Regions from separate parts of the Mesorhizobium sp. B2-6-4 genome, predicted to be linked through region 1. Evidence: predicted binding sites of a transcription regulator. Region 1 holds the regulator's gene; each other region holds the start of a gene.
The links. Region 1 encodes PhoB, which activates phosphate uptake and scavenging genes when phosphate is short. Its sites were predicted from a motif close to TGTCATNNANCTGTCAT; they were not measured.

Region 1 (5,436 bases):
CCGAGCGCAGCGTCACCGCCTTCATCGGGCCTTCGGGCTGCGGGAAGTCGACGCTGCTGCGCGTCTTCAACCGCATCTATGAGCTCTACCCGAGGCAGAGCGCCGAGGGCCAGGTGCTGCTCGACGGCCAGAATATCCTCGACCGCTCGCAGGACCTCAACCTGCTCAGGACCAAGATCGGCATGGTGTTCCAGAAGCCGACGCCGTTCCCGATGTCGATCTACGAGAACATCGCCTTCGGCGTCAGGCTCTATGAGAAGCTCAGCAAGGCGGAGATGGACGGCCGTGTCGAGCAGGCGCTGAAGCGCGCGGCACTGTGGAGCGAGGTCAAGGACAAGCTCAACGCCAGCGGCCTCAGCCTTTCGGGCGGCCAGCAGCAGCGCCTCTGCATCGCCCGCACTGTGGCGGTAAAGCCGGAGGTCATCCTGCTCGACGAGCCTGCCTCGGCGCTCGATCCGCTGTCGACCGCCAAGATCGAGGAGCTGATCGACGAGTTGCAGGCCGATTATACGATCGTCATCGTCACCCACAACATGCAGCAGGCGGCGCGCGTGTCGAAGCAGACCGCCTTCATGTATCTGGGCGAGCTGGTCGAGTTCGACCGCACCGAGAAGATCTTCACGTCGCCCCGCGAGAAGCGCACGCAGGACTATATCACCGGCCGCTTCGGCTGATCCCAGGCATACGAGGACCAAGATCATGGCCGAACACACAGTCGCAGCCTTTGACGAAGATCTCGGACAGATCAGCAGGCTGATCCGCGACATGGGCGATCTCGCCTCATCGATGGTCGGCGGCGCGACCAAGGCGCTCCTGAATTCCGACAACGCGCTCGCCCAGCGCGTCGTCTCCGACGACGCGATCATGGATGCGCGCCAGCGCGAACTCGACGACCGCGCCATCACCCTGATCGCCAAGCGGCAGCCCATGGCGGACGATCTGCGCCATGTCGTCGGCTCGATCCGCATGGCGGGCGATCTCGAACGCATCGGCGATCTCGCCAAGAACATCGCCAAGCGCGTCGGCACCGTCGGCCTTGCCGCCACGCCGCGCGACCTGTCGCACTCCATCGACGCCATGGCGCAGCTTGTGCTGATCCAGGTGCAAGGCGTGATCGAGGAGTATGCGGCGCGCGATGCCGCGGCACTTGCCAAGCTGCGCGCCGACGATGAACGCATCGACGTCAAATACACGTCGGTCTTCCGCGAGCTGCTGACCTACATGATGGAGGATCCGCGCAACATCACCGCCTGCACGCATCTTTTGTTCTGCGCCAAGAATCTCGAGCGCATCGGCGATCACGTGACCAACATTGCCGAAAATGCCTATTATGTGCTGACCGGCACGCAATTGCCCGCCAATCGCCCGAAGCAGGACGAGACGGCGATGTCGGCGCCAGCGGCTTGACGGCAGGGGTGACCAGTCGATGATCGCGCCACGCATCATGGTGGTGGAGGACGAGGAGCCGCTGGGTGTGCTGCTCCGTTACAATCTGGAATCGGAGGGTTACCAGGTCGAGGTGGTGACGCGCGGCGACGAGGCCGAGATCCGCCTGCAGGAGAATGTGCCCGACCTTCTGGTGCTCGACTGGATGGTGCCGGCGGTTTCCGGCATCGAGCTCTGCCGCCGTCTCCGGATGCGGCCCGAGACCGAGCGGCTGCCGATCATCATGCTGACGGCGCGCGGCGAGGAAAGCGACCGGGTGCGCGGTCTCTCCACCGGCGCCGACGACTATCTGGTCAAGCCGTTCTCAACGCCGGAATTCATGGCACGCGTCAAGGCGCTGCTGCGCCGCGCCAAGCCCGAAGTTCTGTCCAGCGTGCTCAAGGTCGGCGACATCGTGCTCGACCGTGAATCGCACCGGGTCTACCGCAAGAAAAGCGAGATCCGGCTCGGGCCGACCGAGTTCCGCCTGCTCGAATTCATGATGCGACATCCCGGCCGCGTGTTCTCGCGCAGCCAACTGCTCGACAATGTCTGGGGCGAAACGATCTATATCGACGAGCGCACCGTGGACGTGCATGTCGGCCGGCTGCGCAAGGCGGTCAACAACGGCCGCATGCCTGACGTGATCCGCACCATTCGGGGCGCGGGGTACGCGATCCGCGAAGACTAGGGATATGTCACGCAACGTTCTCGCCTATGCCTGATTTCGCCTGTGCCCCCGGCGCGAAAATTTCCTGGTCGACGAAGGTTAGCGCGCGCATGGCGCAGCCCTCGCGGATCAGCGGCAGTTCGTTCGGCTCGGTGTCGAAGGAAATCGATTTCGAGTGCTGGCCGCCGGCGGTCTGGGCAATGGCCTCGCGCAGAGCCGGCTCGATCAGGTCGAAGGCGGCGGCGCTGACGCCGACCATGGCGACCGGCGCCGGATCGATCAGGGCGAACAGGCTGCCAAGGCCGTAACCCAGCGCCTCGCCGGCCTTGCGGTAGGCTTCGCGCTCCGGCCCGTCCTTTTCGCGCGCCGAGGCCGCCAGGGTGCGCATGTCGGCGTCGCTGACGTCGACGGGCTGGGTGTCCTCGCCAAGCTGCCTCGCGTTGCGCCAAATGGCATAGTTGCCGGCATAGGCCTCGACGCAGCCGCGCCGCCCGCAGCGGCAGAGCGCCCCGCCGGGGCGATGGATCATGTGGCCGAACTCGCCTCCGGATGAATGGGTGCCGGTGAACAGTTCACCCTTCAGCACCAAGCCCATGCCGATGCCGTGCGACAAAAGTATGGCGATGAAGTCGTCGCGGTAGCGCTGGGGATCGCGCCAGCGCAGCGCCACCGCCATCATGTTGCAATCGTTCTCCATGGTGGCGGGAATGCCGAACTCGGCCTCCAGTATGTCGGCGAAGGCGATGTCGGTCTGCGGCGTGATCGGCGACCACAGCATGGCGCGCGCATCCGTGTCGGTGATGCCCTGGATCGCCAGCGCGATACGGGCGATGCTGCCGACGTCGAGGTCGGGATCCTCGAACCGCCGCCTGACGATGGCCACGCATTCGCCGATCAGCGCCTCGCGTGACAGGGTCAGCGTGTCCAGCCGGCGCTGCTCCTCAGATATCACCTGGCCGGCATAGTCGATGACTGCGACGGAGAGGAAATTCAGCGACAGCACAACGGTCATCACCGCCGCGGCTTCAGGGTTGAGGCTGAGGCCGACCTGCGGCCGGCCGCGTTTCAGCGCACCGGCCTCGCTCGGCTTGCTCTGCGCCAGGATGCCTTCGCCAATCAGGTCGGAGGAGATCGCCGATATGGTGGAATGGCTGAGCCCGGTGGTCGCGGCAATCTCGGTGCGCGAGGGCTGCCCGGCACGGCGCACGGCCGCGATCACCATCGCCCGGTTGCGTCGGCGCAAATCATCGTGGCGGATTCCGACCGACATGTTTCTCGCATCCTCCCCGTCGCCGCGTTCTCTCCCCAGGATCCCGACGACCGTCAAATACTGGCAGAACCGGCCTTGGCTGTCATTATTTATTCCGGAGCTCGAAAAAAATTCACGAGGACATCAAAATACATCAGAATCGACGTTGACAGTGTTCCGACGATGGACCAGTGTTTTTTCGAGGCTCGAAAAAATAGAGCCTTTGTGCCGGCCTACGGGCCTGTTTGGTCGCGCCATACGCGGCGCAGGGAGGATTAAGATGAAGAGATTCACAGCCGCCATCCTGGCGGGTGTCGCCATGTCGCTGACGCTCGCGTCGGTCGCGCAGGCGAAGGACAAGGTCATCGGCGTTTCCTGGTCGAACTTCCAGGAAGAGCGCTGGAAGACCGACGAGGCCGCCATGAAGAAGGCGATCGAAGCCGCCGGCGACAAGTATATTTCCGCCGACGCCCAGTCCAATCCCGGCAAGCAGCTCACCGACGTCGAGAGCCTGATCTCCCAGGGCGCCAATTCGCTGATCATCCTGGCGCAGGACGCCTCCGCCATCGGCCCGGCGGTGCAGAAGGCGCTCGACGAAGGCATTCCGGTCGTCGGCTATGACCGCCTGATCGAGAACAAGGACGTCTTCTATCTCACCTTCGACAACAAGGAAGTCGGCCGCATGCAGGCCCGCGAAGTGTTCAAGGTGAAGCCGGAAGGCAACTACGTCTTCATCAAGGGCTCGGGTGCCGATCCGAATGCCGATTTCCTGTTCTCGGGCTCCATGGAAGTGCTCAAGGACGCCATCGACAGCGGCAAGATCAAGAATGTCGGCGAAGCCTATACGGATGGCTGGCTGCCGGCCAACGCGCAGAAGAACATGGAGCAGTTCCTGACCGCCAACGACAACAAGGTCGACGCGGTGGTCGCGGCCAATGACGGCACTGCCGGCGGCGTCGTCGCGGCGCTGACGGCTCAAGGCCTGGCCGGTACCGTTCCGGTCTCGGGCCAGGACGGCGACCACGCGGCGCTGAACCGCATCGCCCTCGGCACGCAGACCGTGTCGGTGTGGAAGGACGCGCGTGAACTCGGCAAGAATGCCGCCGAGATCGCCTCGCAGCTGGCCGACGGCAAGAAGATGACCGATATCGCCGGCGTCAAGGACTTCACAACGCCCGGTGGGAACACCGTCAAATCGCTGTTCCTGACCCCGGTTGCGATCACCAAGGACAATCTCAACGTCGTCATCGACGCCGGCTGGATCAAGAAAGACGAGGTCTGTGCCGGCGTCGCGGCGGGCAGCGTAGCGGCCTGCAACTGATCTTCCATTTCATGCGATGAACGCCGCGGCTGCCAAGCCGCGGCGTTTTTTCAAGAAGATTTGTTTTTCCGCCCCGGGCGGGTAACTTCTAGGCTGGCTTCCGGCATCCCGCATCGGACGGGCAGGCCGGTGGGAGAAAATCATGACCGATACGACGTCCAACCCGCAGGCCGACACCGCGCGTGCGTCGGAACTCGGCGCCGTCGCCCGGTTCCTTAAGGCGACCGAGATCGACACGCGCATGCTCGGCATGATCGGCGCGCTGCTGCTGATCTGGATCGGGTTGCATGTCTTGTCCAGCCTGCGTCTCGGCGTCAATCCGCTCGATTTCGACAGCCGTACCTTTCTCACGCCGCGCAATCTGTGGAACCTGTCGGTGCAGACCTCGGCCGTCGCCATCATGGCCTGCGGCATGGTGCTGGTCATCGTCATGCGCAATATCGATCTGTCCGTCGGTTCCGCCGAAGGGTTGATCGGCATGGTCATGGGCTTCGCCCAGGTGCATTTCCTAGTGCGCTTCGTCGGGCTTGAGCTTGGCAACCCATGGATCTGGGTGCTGGCGCTGGTCATCGGCCTGGTGCTCGGTCTGTTGATCGGCGCCTTCCAGGGCTTTGTCATCGCCTATCTCGAAGTGCCGGCCTTTATCGTGACGCTGGGCGGGCTTCTGGTCTGGCGCGGTGCGGCATGGTGGGTTACCAGCGGCCAGACGGTGGCGCCGCTCAACGCGACGTTCCAGCTGATGGGCGGCGGCCCGGCCGGATCGATCGGCGC
Region 2 (5,436 bases), on a different contig from region 1:
GCCCTGATCGTCATCGCCATCGTCATGTGGGTGGTGCTGCACCGCTCGGTGTTCGGCCGCTATCTCTACGCCATCGGCAAGAACGAGGAGGCGGCGAAATATTCCGGCATCCGCACCGGGCGTGTCGTCATGGCCGCCTACGTCATCTGCGGGGTACTGACGGCGCTGTCGGCGATCTATTTCGCCATGTACACGCGCTCCATCTCGCCAGCCAGCCACGGCCAGTTCTACGAGCTTTACGCCATTGCCGCGGCCGTGCTCGGCGGCTTCTCGCTGCGCGGCGGCGAGGGCTCGCTGATCGGCGTCATCCTCGGCACCGTGCTGCTGCAGGAGCTGCAGAACCTCGTCAATCTGCTCGGCATCCCGTCCTCGCTCAACTTCGCGGTGATGGGCGGCGTCATCCTCATCGGCGTGCTGATCGACCAGCAGTGGGGCGTGTTTCGCGCGCGGCGGCGCATGGTCGACGCCAGCCGCAAGAGCATCGCCGGGGCAGCGGCGGAATAGTCAGGGGCAAAAAGCCGCCGTCCGCCGTGGCCGTCGAAAGATAACGCCGTCTATCTCGCCCGACCCGCAATTCCGCTCGATCTGTTGTCGGCCGTATCCGTGCGGCCCCAAGTGACTTGGGTGCAAAGGGGGCGGCGTCGCGAAAACGGTCTTGCGAGCTTCCATCCGGATTGGAACGAAACCCTTGTCTGGGCGTTGTTCAAAGCTTTTCTATTCGGAGGCATTGTCATGGCCGCGAATCCGCTAAGCACCGCCAAGGTGGGAGGTCATCCCATCCATCCGATGCTCATTCCCTTTCCTGTCGCGTTCCTTGTCGGCGCGTTTGTCACCGACCTGATGTTCTGGGGCACTGCCGACGCCTTTTGGGCACGCGCGTCGATGTGGCTGATTGGAGCAGCCATCGTCATGGCTCTCCTGGCGGCGATTGCCGGCTTTATCGATTTCCTGAGCGAGCCGCGCATCCGCGCCCTGACGGACGCCTGGTACCACATGGTCGGCAATTTGACCGCCGTCGTTCTGGCGCTGATCAATTTCTATCTTCGCTACAGCCAAGGCGCCGAAGCGGCAGTTCGCCCATGGGGAGTGCTGCTTTCATTGATCGTTGTCTGCATCCTGCTGTTTACCGGCTGGAAAGGCTGGGAAATGGTGTACCGCCATCACGTCGCGGTTCTGGACGCGCCGACACAACCTTCGGCAACGCCGTCGGCCAGCACGCGTCGTGCCGATCACGACCGGCACGCGGCATAAAAGGAAGGTGTTTCGATGTTCAGGTCAGGCGAGCGCCACCTGACCATCAACACCTTTAGTCGATCAGCCCCGACATGTCGGAGAACGCCATCGCCTTGCGCAGCACCTCGGCGAAGCGCTCGCCTGCCGCTTCGCGCGAACCGCTATTGTCGATCGAGGTAACGCCGGGTCCGGACAGCGTCACAGGCGCGCTTCGCGCCAGGCGTGCCAGAACCTCCCCGCGCGACTCGCGGCCACGCATCGCCAGCCGCTTGGCCAGCACATCGGGCGAAGCGGTGATCTCGACGACGGCCAGATTGGCATAGCGCTCCCGCAAGGCAGGAATGATCGCGCGCGATACGTTGGCGACAGCGACATGGCCGTTGGCCACTGCCCAATCGACCTCGGCCGGCAGGCCGTAGCGCAGGCCGTGCGCCTCCCAGGAGACGGCGAAGGTGCCGTCGGCTTCGGCCTCGATGAAGGCGGCATCGGCCAGCGTGTCGTGATCCTCGCTTGCCGTGTCGCTCGGTCTGGTGATGACGCGGCGCACGAACTCCAGCCGCGTCTCGTCGGCGAAAAGCGCCTTGGCATGGCCGATGATCGTATCCTTGCCGGCGCCGCTCGGGCCCACCACGGCAACAAAGACGCCGTCGCGTATCGGAAACGCCTCGGCCGACAGTTCACGCTCGATCAACGCCGACACCATCATGCGACCCGCCGCCCTTGCCGCCAGACCGTGCGCACCACCGGAACGTGGTCGTCGAGGCGCACGCGCACCAGGTCGGCCCGGCGGCCCTCTTCGATGACACCGCGATCGGAAAGACCGACGGCCTCGGCCGGGTTCTTGGACACCATTGCCACCGCCTGCGGCAGGGAAATGCTATCGACGACGTCGCCGAGAAAGAAGGCGGACTGGATCAGGCTGAAGGGGATGTAGTCGGACGACAATATGTCGAGCAGGCCGTCGCTGGCCAGCGTGCGCGCCGAGACATTGCCCGAATGCGAGGCGCCGCGCATGACATTGGGCGCGCCCATCAGCACGCCGAGCCCGGCATCCTTCGAAGCCCTGGCGGCTTCCTCGGTGGTCGGGAATTCGGCAACGCGCACGCCTTGCTCGATGGCTTCGTCGACATGGCCCGTCGTCGCATCGTCATGGCTTGCAAGCACGATGCCGCGCTCGTGGCAGGCGGCGGCGATGAAGACGCGGTTCGGGGCCGAATTCCGGGCCGATTCGCCCATCCGCTTCTCGCAGAATTTCTGGAAATCCTGATCGGTCAGCTTCAGCTTGCGCTGATAGTAGTAGGCGTAGGTTTCGAGGTTGACGAACTGGCGCTGGCCTGGCGCATGGTCCATCAGCGAGGCGAGCTTCACCCGTTCGTCCGTCTCGAAATTGGCGAAGGCCCTGAGGCAATCCGGCGCCGAGACCTCGCAGCGTAGATGGATGAAATGATCGGCCCGCAATCGATCCATCCGCACGCTGTCCTCGATCGCATCGGCGAGCTTGCGGATGTCGGCGGCGTTGAGATCGGCATCCTCGTCCATGCCGACACGCAAGGCGTCGAGCACGGTGGTGATGCCTGCCGTCGCCACCTGCGCGTCATGGGCGAGCACGGCGGCGATCGGGTTCCAACGCACCTTGGGCCGCGGCGCATAGTGGCCTTCCAGGTGATCGGTGTGCAGCTCGACCAGTCCCGGAATGATGAAGTCGCCAGCCATGTCCTCGCCGGCTCGCACGGCGCCGGCGGATATGTCGGCGATCAGACCGTCACGCATCACGAGCGAACCGTCGATGATCTCGTCGGCAAGAACGATGCGGGCGTTGCTCAGAATGGTGTCGGCGGTCATTTCAGGCAGTCCTTGGTTTTTTCTGGCCTTTACGGCTTGTTGCTTCAGGCGGTTTTTCTGGCCGGACGGCGCCCGAGCGCGTGTTGGGAAAGCACCATGAACGGGGCGCCAGGTTCGGGCTCGATGAACAACGTCAGCGCGTCCACCGGAACCGGCTGGCGCAGCACCTCGGCGAACAGGCCCTCGATTGCCAGGCAAAGACGAGGGCTATCCTGTGGCCCGGCCCTGCCGGACAGCGTCATGTGAAAGCGGAAGCTCTCGAAGACGTAAGGGTAGCCCCATTGGCAGAGATTGCGGAATTCGCCCGGCTTCAGCGAGTCCGGGCTGCGCCGCTCGATCTCGGCCTCCGTCAACGGCGCGCGAAAGCGGTCGAAATCGCGCACCACATCATCGGCGAAGCGATTGAGCGGAGGCAATGGCGCCTCCGGCACCAGTGCGAAGAAACCGTCGATCTGGCTGACGACGAGACGCGGGATCATCACAACCGGCGTCGCCTCGGCAAAGGCGTCGAGCGCTGCGCGCAACGAGGCTTCGGTTTCGTTGGCCGCTAACCGGAAAGGGGCTTTCAGCGTTGCGTGAAAACCATAGCGCCGTGCCGATGCGGTGTGGAAGGCGACTTCCGCCGCCGACAAATCGCCCACCGCCTCCACCGGTCGCGTCGCGGCGCCGAACGGGTCACGGCCCAGCCAGTTGGCGGCGATCCGCGCCAATTTTTCGTCCTGTTGGGGGGTGAAGTAGATGGCGTAGCGCATCGAAAATCCTCGTCAGACCGTTGCCATAGGTGATTTCCATGACGGATTGACGAAGCTTTGAAGGGTTTTCGAAGGCAAATCGACTCCGCCGGTCCTTAGCCGACGATTTTTCTGATCTGGACCAACAGGTTCAGCCGTGAACGCGCAACGGTCAGGCCTTCATCAGCCATTCGTGCTCGGGCGCATTGTGGAATTTCCACGTCCGCTTCGGGCCGGCCATGACGTTGAGATAGTAGAGGTCGTAGCCATGGCAAGCCGCGCAGGGGTGATAGCCCTTGGGCACCAGCACGACGTCGCCGTCCTCGATCGCCATCGCCTCGTCCAGCGCGCGGGAGCCGTCCTTGTCGGCGTCGGTATAGACCCGCTGGAAAGCAAAGCCCTGCGGCGGGTTGAGGCGGTGATAATAGGTTTCCTCGAGATAGGATTCGTTAGGCAGATTGTCCTGGTCGTGCTTGTGCGGCGGATAGCTCGACGTATGGCCGCCGGGCGTGATGACCTCGACCACCAGCAGCGAATCGGCCGGCTTGCCCTCGGGCAGGATGTTGGTGACGTAGCGCGTATTGGTGCCCTTGCCGCGCACCTCCTGGCCGAGGTCGTCAGGCCCGATGACGCGAACCGGCAGGCCGCCGCTCAATCCCGGCGCCGAGCAGACCGCCAGTTCCAGTCCGCTATCAGCCGTCACCGACCAGTCCGATCCCTGCGGCACATAGACCGACCATGGTTTGCCTTCGAAGGGCGACATGCGCTGGCCAAGCAGGCCGAGATCCTTGCCGCCGGCCGTGACCGTGCCCTTGCCGGTGACGAACACCAGGCAGACTTCGCGATCGTCCGTTGTTCCCGAAGCCGTTTCGCCCGGTTCCAGCCGGTGCAGGTCGAACCCGACATAGGTCCATCCGGCGCTTTGCGGCGTGACATGCGCGACACGGCCATGGCCCTTGTCGGCTTTGACCAGCAGCTTCGACATCCGGTTACTCCTTCGGTTCGACTTCGGCGGGCGCCTTGTTCTCGTCGGCCGGCTTGTAGAGATAAAAAAACTGCCAGACGCCATAGCCGGCGAAGCCCAGCGCGATCACGCCCCAGAACGGCGTGCCGCTCGCGAATTCGATGATCGACCAGATGACGCAGACCGCGACGACGGCGACACGCCGCCATAGGGGCCGGAAGAAGGGGTGCTCGGAATCTTTCATCGCGGCAACCTACAGCAAGCCCGGCCTGGCGAGAACCCGATCAGACATCGGGGAAGCCCTGGGTCTCGACCGTGTAGCCGGCCGCCGTCATCACCCGCATCAACTCCTTGTGGCCCACCTGCGCCATCTTGAGCGGCGGGTTCTTCTTCGGGTCCTGTTCGGCCTCGACCACGAACCAGCCTTCATAGCCGTGGTCGGCGAAACGCTGCACGATGGCGCCGAAATCCAGCGAGCCGTCGCCCGGCACGGTGAAGGCGCCGAGAGCCACCGCATCGAGGAAGGACTGCCTCGTGCGGTCGAGCTTCTCGATCACGCCCATGCGTACATCCTTCACATGCACATGGCTGATGCGCTTGTGGTGATTGTCGATGGCGCGCAGCACATCGCCGCCGGCAAAGGCCAGATGTCCAGCGTCAAGCAGC
Region 3 (5,436 bases), on a different contig from region 1:
CGCGTCCAGCAGGCGTCGCGCCGTGCCACGGCGCTCAATGAACGACACCTGCGTCGCATCGGTGCCGACCTTCATGACGGGCCGGCCCAGCTCGTCGCGCTGGCGGCGCTGCGTGTGGATAGCCCCGCCATTTCCGGCGAGGGTGCCTCCAGCGACAGCCGCAACGCCGAGATCGCCATGATCCGCATGGCGCTGGACGACGCGATGCGTGAAATCCGCGGCATCTGCAACGGCCTTGTCCTGCCGCAGATAGAAACGGCCGCGACCGGCGACATTCTGCGTCTTGCCGTCGACGAGCATCAACGCAGGACCCGCAGTTCCGTGGCGCTGACCCTATCCAGGCAGTTGCCCGAACTGGGCGCTTCGGAGAAGATCAGCATCTATCGCTTCGTCCAGGAGGGGCTGAACAACGCCTACCGTCATGGGCAGGGCAAGGATCAGGAGGTGAAGGCCGGGATGACAGGCGGCAAGTTCTTCGTTGAAGTGTCGGATGGCGGGCCCGGATTCGACCCGAGGCGGGCCGAAGGCCTGGGGCTCGCCGGCATCAGGGAGCGTATCGAAAGCATTGGTGGCCAGTTCGAGACCACGACCGGGCCGCAGGGAACACGATTGATGATTACGCTAGCCGTCGAGGATCAACCATGATCGGTACCATCCGTGTCGCCATTGTCGACGACCACCCTCTGTTTCGCGAAGGCGTTACCCGCAGCCTGTCGGAGATCGGCGGCTTCGAAATGGTGGCCCAGGGCGCCACGGCGCAGGATGCCGAACGCATCGCCTCGACTTTGCAGCCCGACATACTGCTGCTCGACATCAGCATGCCGGGTGACGGCCTTGCGTCGGTGGCCGGCATACTGGGTGCCAATCCCGGACAGAAGATCGTCATGCTGACGGTCTCGGAGGCCAATGCCGACGTGGCGCGGGCGCTGAATGCCGGTGTGCGCGGCTATGTGCTGAAGGGGGTCGGCTCGCGCATGCTGGCCGAAATCCTCCATGGTGTCGCGGCCGGCGAGACCTATGTGTCGCCGACCCTGTCGGCTCGCCTGCTTTCGGACCTGCAATCGCTGCAGCCGGCCAACGGCAGGACGGATCGCCTGCGTCAGCTCACCGGACGCGAGGCCGAGATCCTGCAGCTGGTGGCGGAAGGGCTGAGCAACAAGGAAGTGGCGCTGCGGCTGGCACTGCAGGAAAAAACGGTCAAGCATCACATGACCGGTGTGCTATCCAAGCTCAACGTCCGCAATCGCACCGAGGCGGCGCTGCTGATGCGCGAAGCGCGGGATCGGGCCGGCAGCTAATCCTGGTCGGCCGCAAGGGATCCCCGGTTTGGGATAACGACACGCATAAATGAAAACCTGAAGCGCGGTGCAGCAGCGGAACGCTCCAGGGCAAAAAAGACGGCCCCTATACGGGGCCGGAGCGATAAGGTCACCTCCGCCGGGGGGCGGCGGAGGTGACACGTAAAGCGGGCGATGCCTATTGCCCGCTCTACAACCCCTTGAGGCGGCTTATATCCGCCGCCGTCGCAGGGCGCTCGACGATCGTGCGGCCCAGAGCGTCGGTCATTTTGAAGCGACCCTTCTCGATCTCTTCCCCGAAGCCGTTAGGGTGCTGCACCACGATCTTGTTGTCGTCTATTTCGACACGATCGCCGGTTGTTGCGTTCACATGCTTGCCGGAGCTGTTGGCACCCTTCCCCTTGCCGTTGTTGCCGGCGCCATTGTTCCCGTTGCCGCCAGCGTTGCCATTGTTGCCTCCGGCGTTGCCATTGTTGCCGCCGCCGTTATTTCCATTGCCGCCATTGCCGCCATTGCCGTTACCGCCACCACCGCCATTGCCGCTGTTCCCGCCAGGCTTGGCTTGGGCGCTGGACGCGACAATGCCTGCGGCGGAACCGTGAAAATCGAGGTGATAGGGGGCTATGGTCAGCGCCAGTGCCGGCACTGCTCTCAGGGCCAGCCAGCAACAATGAGCCATGATCGAGCTGCGCATCAGTCCCTCACTTGATCGGACCGGCAAAATTCAGAGGCCATCTCGTGCAGGTACGCGACCATCGGCGACATGGCGTGTTCGTGTAAGTGGCCCACGACCGATGCCGCGGCAATCCGGACCTTCGCCCCGATCGGTTTAGGACCTTGGTCCGAGTTTCAAACCGGATGTGGCGCGAGGTTCGCGGTCAAGCTGGCGGGTGCACGAATGTCACGAAAGTGTGACCGATCGTCTATAAGGGGTCGAAACGCGTGACACGCTCCAGCCATCCAGCCAGAGGCAGACCATGACCGACCATCGCTCGCCCGACGCCCGATTCCGCACCAGCCTGCTTGAGGAAAACGACGGTCCGGCGACCAACCCCACCGAAAACCGCACCATGGGCGAAATCATTGCCGAGCGGTTCTCCCGCCGCGCCTTCCTCAAGGGCTCGCTGGCCGTCTCGGCCATCGCCGCCACCGTCAGCCCGCTGGCGCTCGTGGCCGCCGACGATGCGCGTGCCGCCGAGGGCTCCGCCTTCTCGTTCGAGGAACTCGAAGCCGGTATCGACGACAAGCACCATGTCGCGCCGGGCTACGATGCCGACGTGCTGTTGCGCTGGGGCGATCCGCTGTTTGCCGATTCGCCGGAGTTCGACCCGGCCAGGCAGTCGGCTGAGGCCCAGGCAAGACAATTCGGCTACAACAATGACTATGTCGGCTATATCGGGATCGGTGGCTCCGCCGAGCACGGCCTGCTGGTCGTCAACCACGAATACACCAATCCGCATCTGATGTTCCCGGGCATCGTCAGGATCGTCGAGAAGGACGGCAAGAAGGCGGCCGAACTCGCGCCGCTCTCGAAGGAGCAGGTCGATGTCGAGATGGCGGCACATGGCGGCACCATCGTCGAGATCCGCAAGGAAGGCGGCAAGTGGCAGGTGGTGCGCGACGGCAAGTTGAACCGCCGCATCACCTCCAACACCGAAATGGCGCTGTCGGGCCCGGTCGCCGGTCATGACCGCGTCAAGACCAATGCCGACCCATCCGGCACCAAGGTCATCGGCACATTCAACAACTGCGCCGGCGGCGTCACGCCTTGGGGCACCTATGTCATGGCCGAGGAGAACATCCACGGCTATTTCTCCGGTGAACTGCCGGAAGGCCATAAGGAAGCCGCCAATTACAAGCGCCTCGGCATTCCGGAAGGCGCCTATGAATGGGGCGCGCATTACGATCGTTTCGACCTCGCCAAGGAGCCGAACGAGCCCAACCGTTTCGGCTGGATCGTCGAGGTCGACGTCAACGATCCGACATCCACGCCGAGGAAGCGCACCGCAATGGGCCGCTTCAAGCATGAAGGCGCCGAATCGATCGTCGCCAAGGATGGCCGCGTCGTCTTCTATCTCGGCGACGACGAGCGCTTCGAGTACGTCTACAAATTCGTCACCGCGGGCCGTTTCGATCCGGACGACCGCGCCGCCAACATGAACCTGCTCGACGACGGCACGCTGCATGTCGCCAAATTCGCTGCGGACGGTACGGTGGAATGGCTGCCGATCGTCTTCGGCCAGGGCCCGCTGACACCTGAGAACGGCTTTGCCGGCCAGGCCGACGTGTTGATCGAGACGCGGCGTGCCGCCGACCTGCTCGGCGCCACCAAGATGGACCGTCCCGAGGACATCCAGCCCAATCGTGTCAACGGCAAGGTCTATGTCATGCTGACCAACAATTCCAAGCGCAAAGCCGACCAGGTCGACGCCGCCAACCCGCGCGCCGACAACGCTTTCGGCCACATCATCGAGATATCGGAAGATGGCGGCGATTTCGCCGGCACCAGGGGCAAATGGGAAGTGCTCCTGAAATGCGGCGATCCGGCGGTTGCCGATGTCGGCGCCACCTTCTCCACCGCCACCACGGCCAATGGCTGGTTCGGCATGCCCGACAATTGCGCGGTCGATTCAGCCGGGCGCCTGTGGGTCGCCACCGACGGCCAGGGCCCGAAGGCCACCGGCCGCACCGACGGCCTGTGGGCGGTCGACACCGAAGGGCCGGCGCGCGCGACGTCAAAACTGTTTTTCCGCGTGCCGATCGGCGCTGAAATGTGCGGGCCGCTGTTTGCGCCCGACGATCAGACCGCCTTCGTCGCCGTCCAGCATCCAGGCGACGGCGGCGAGGATTGGGAGGCGTTCGGCCGCCCGTCCTATTATGAGGATCCGTCGACGCGCTGGCCCGATTTCAAGCCGGACATGCCGGTGCGGCCGGCGGTCGTCGCCATTACCAGGCAAGGCGGCGGCAAGATCGCGATTTAGAGGGCAATTCCAGGAAAGTGGGGTTCCGTCCGACGCGTAAAACGAACCTCCAGCCCGGTTCAGCGGCCCGAATTGGCGATCCGCCGGGCAATCCGCTCGGCGATCGCCTTGGCCTGGATGGCGGCATTGGCGAAGCAGCCGCGGATGCTCGGCCGCATGCCGGTGAACCAGAGGCCAGGCAGTTTCGGATCCGCATCGCCGCCGTTGAAGACCGGAACGCCCTTGCCGTCGAGCACGCCGAGATTGCCGACCATCTGCTCAAGCCCGGTGCGGTAGCCCGTCGCGGCAATGACGATGTCGGGATCGATCAGGCTGCCATTGGCCAGGATGACGCCGTCGCGGGTGAATTCCCGCACCCCCGGCACGACGGTGATCCTGCCCGCGCGGATGGCGTCGATCGCGCCCTCGTCGGCGGCGATCGCTGTGTAGTCGGTGGTCAGGCGGCTGGCGCCGCCCACCGGTGCCGGCGGCACGCCGAATTTCGTCAGGTCGCCGAAAACCAGGCGCTGCGTCAAGGCGATCACCGCATCGGCGACCCGCAAAGGCAACCGCGCCATCAGCGGCGACAGCCGGTGCACGGCAATCTTGCCGATGCGCTTGGGCAGGACCGACGGACCGTTGCGGGCCGACAGCCACAGCGAGGCGGTGCTTGCCTGCGCCAGGTGGTTGAGCGCGTCTATACCCGAGTTGCCGGCGCCGACGACCAGCACCTTCTTGCCGGCATAGTCCTTCGCGTCGCCGAAATCCGCCGAATGGATGATGCGGCCGGCGAAATCCCGCATTCCTTTCCAGTCGGGGATGAACGGCTGTCTGTCGCGGCCGGTGGCGATCACGACGTGGCGCGCCAGGCGCATCCCGGCGCTGGTCTCTATCGCCCAGTGGTCGCCCCTGAACAGGACCGCCTCGACGGCGACGCCGAGCTCCACCGGCAGCCGGTTCGCCTCGCTGAAATCGTTCAGATAGCGGATGACGGCGGTTCTGTGGGGGAAGGCGAGCGTGCCCTTCGGATAGGCAAGGCCGGGAAGTGACGAAAGGTCGCGGTGAGTATTGAGGCGCAGCTGCTTGTGACGCCGATGCCATGGCTCGGCCAACCGGCTCTCCTTTTCCAGGATCGCCGTCGCCACGCCGGCCTTGACCAGCGCCTGCGCTGCCGCGAG

Region 2: the regulator PhoB is predicted to act here: its motif matches at 3,866-3,882, upstream of FJ426_RS25160 (DUF1045 domain-containing protein).
Region 3: the regulator PhoB is predicted to act here: its motif matches at 2,198-2,214, upstream of FJ426_RS03415 (PhoX family phosphatase).

Annotation. Positions count from the first base shown of each region.
Region 1 covers NZ_VFUE01000027.1:63,148-68,583, forward strand. Annotated here, with positions in the region: gene pstB (phosphate ABC transporter ATP-binding protein PstB) at 1-674, shown strand, start outside; gene phoU (phosphate signaling complex protein PhoU) at 700-1,407, shown strand; gene phoB (phosphate regulon transcriptional regulator PhoB) at 1,427-2,116, shown strand; gene FJ426_RS28085 (ROK family protein) at 2,124-3,365, opposite strand; gene xylF (D-xylose ABC transporter substrate-binding protein) at 3,625-4,665, shown strand; gene FJ426_RS28095 (sugar ABC transporter permease) at 4,808-5,436, shown strand, end outside.
Region 2 covers NZ_VFUE01000021.1:93,336-98,771, reverse strand. Annotated here, with positions in the region: gene FJ426_RS25180 (ABC transporter permease) at 1-504, shown strand, start outside; gene FJ426_RS25175 (DUF2231 domain-containing protein) at 733-1,251, shown strand; gene phnN (phosphonate metabolism protein/1,5-bisphosphokinase (PRPP-forming) PhnN) at 1,307-1,939, opposite strand; gene FJ426_RS25165 (alpha-D-ribose 1-methylphosphonate 5-triphosphate diphosphatase) at 1,936-3,075, opposite strand; gene FJ426_RS25160 (DUF1045 domain-containing protein) at 3,120-3,827, opposite strand; gene iolB (5-deoxy-glucuronate isomerase) at 3,979-4,791, opposite strand; gene FJ426_RS25150 (DUF3329 domain-containing protein) at 4,796-5,014, opposite strand; gene iolE (myo-inosose-2 dehydratase) at 5,055-5,436, opposite strand, start outside.
Region 3 covers NZ_VFUE01000002.1:195,141-200,576, forward strand. Annotated here, with positions in the region: gene FJ426_RS03395 (sensor histidine kinase) at 1-645, shown strand, start outside; gene FJ426_RS03400 (response regulator transcription factor) at 642-1,298, shown strand; gene FJ426_RS31230 (hypothetical protein) at 1,489-1,944, opposite strand; gene FJ426_RS03415 (PhoX family phosphatase) at 2,276-4,279, shown strand; gene FJ426_RS03420 (NAD(P)/FAD-dependent oxidoreductase) at 4,339-5,436, opposite strand, start outside.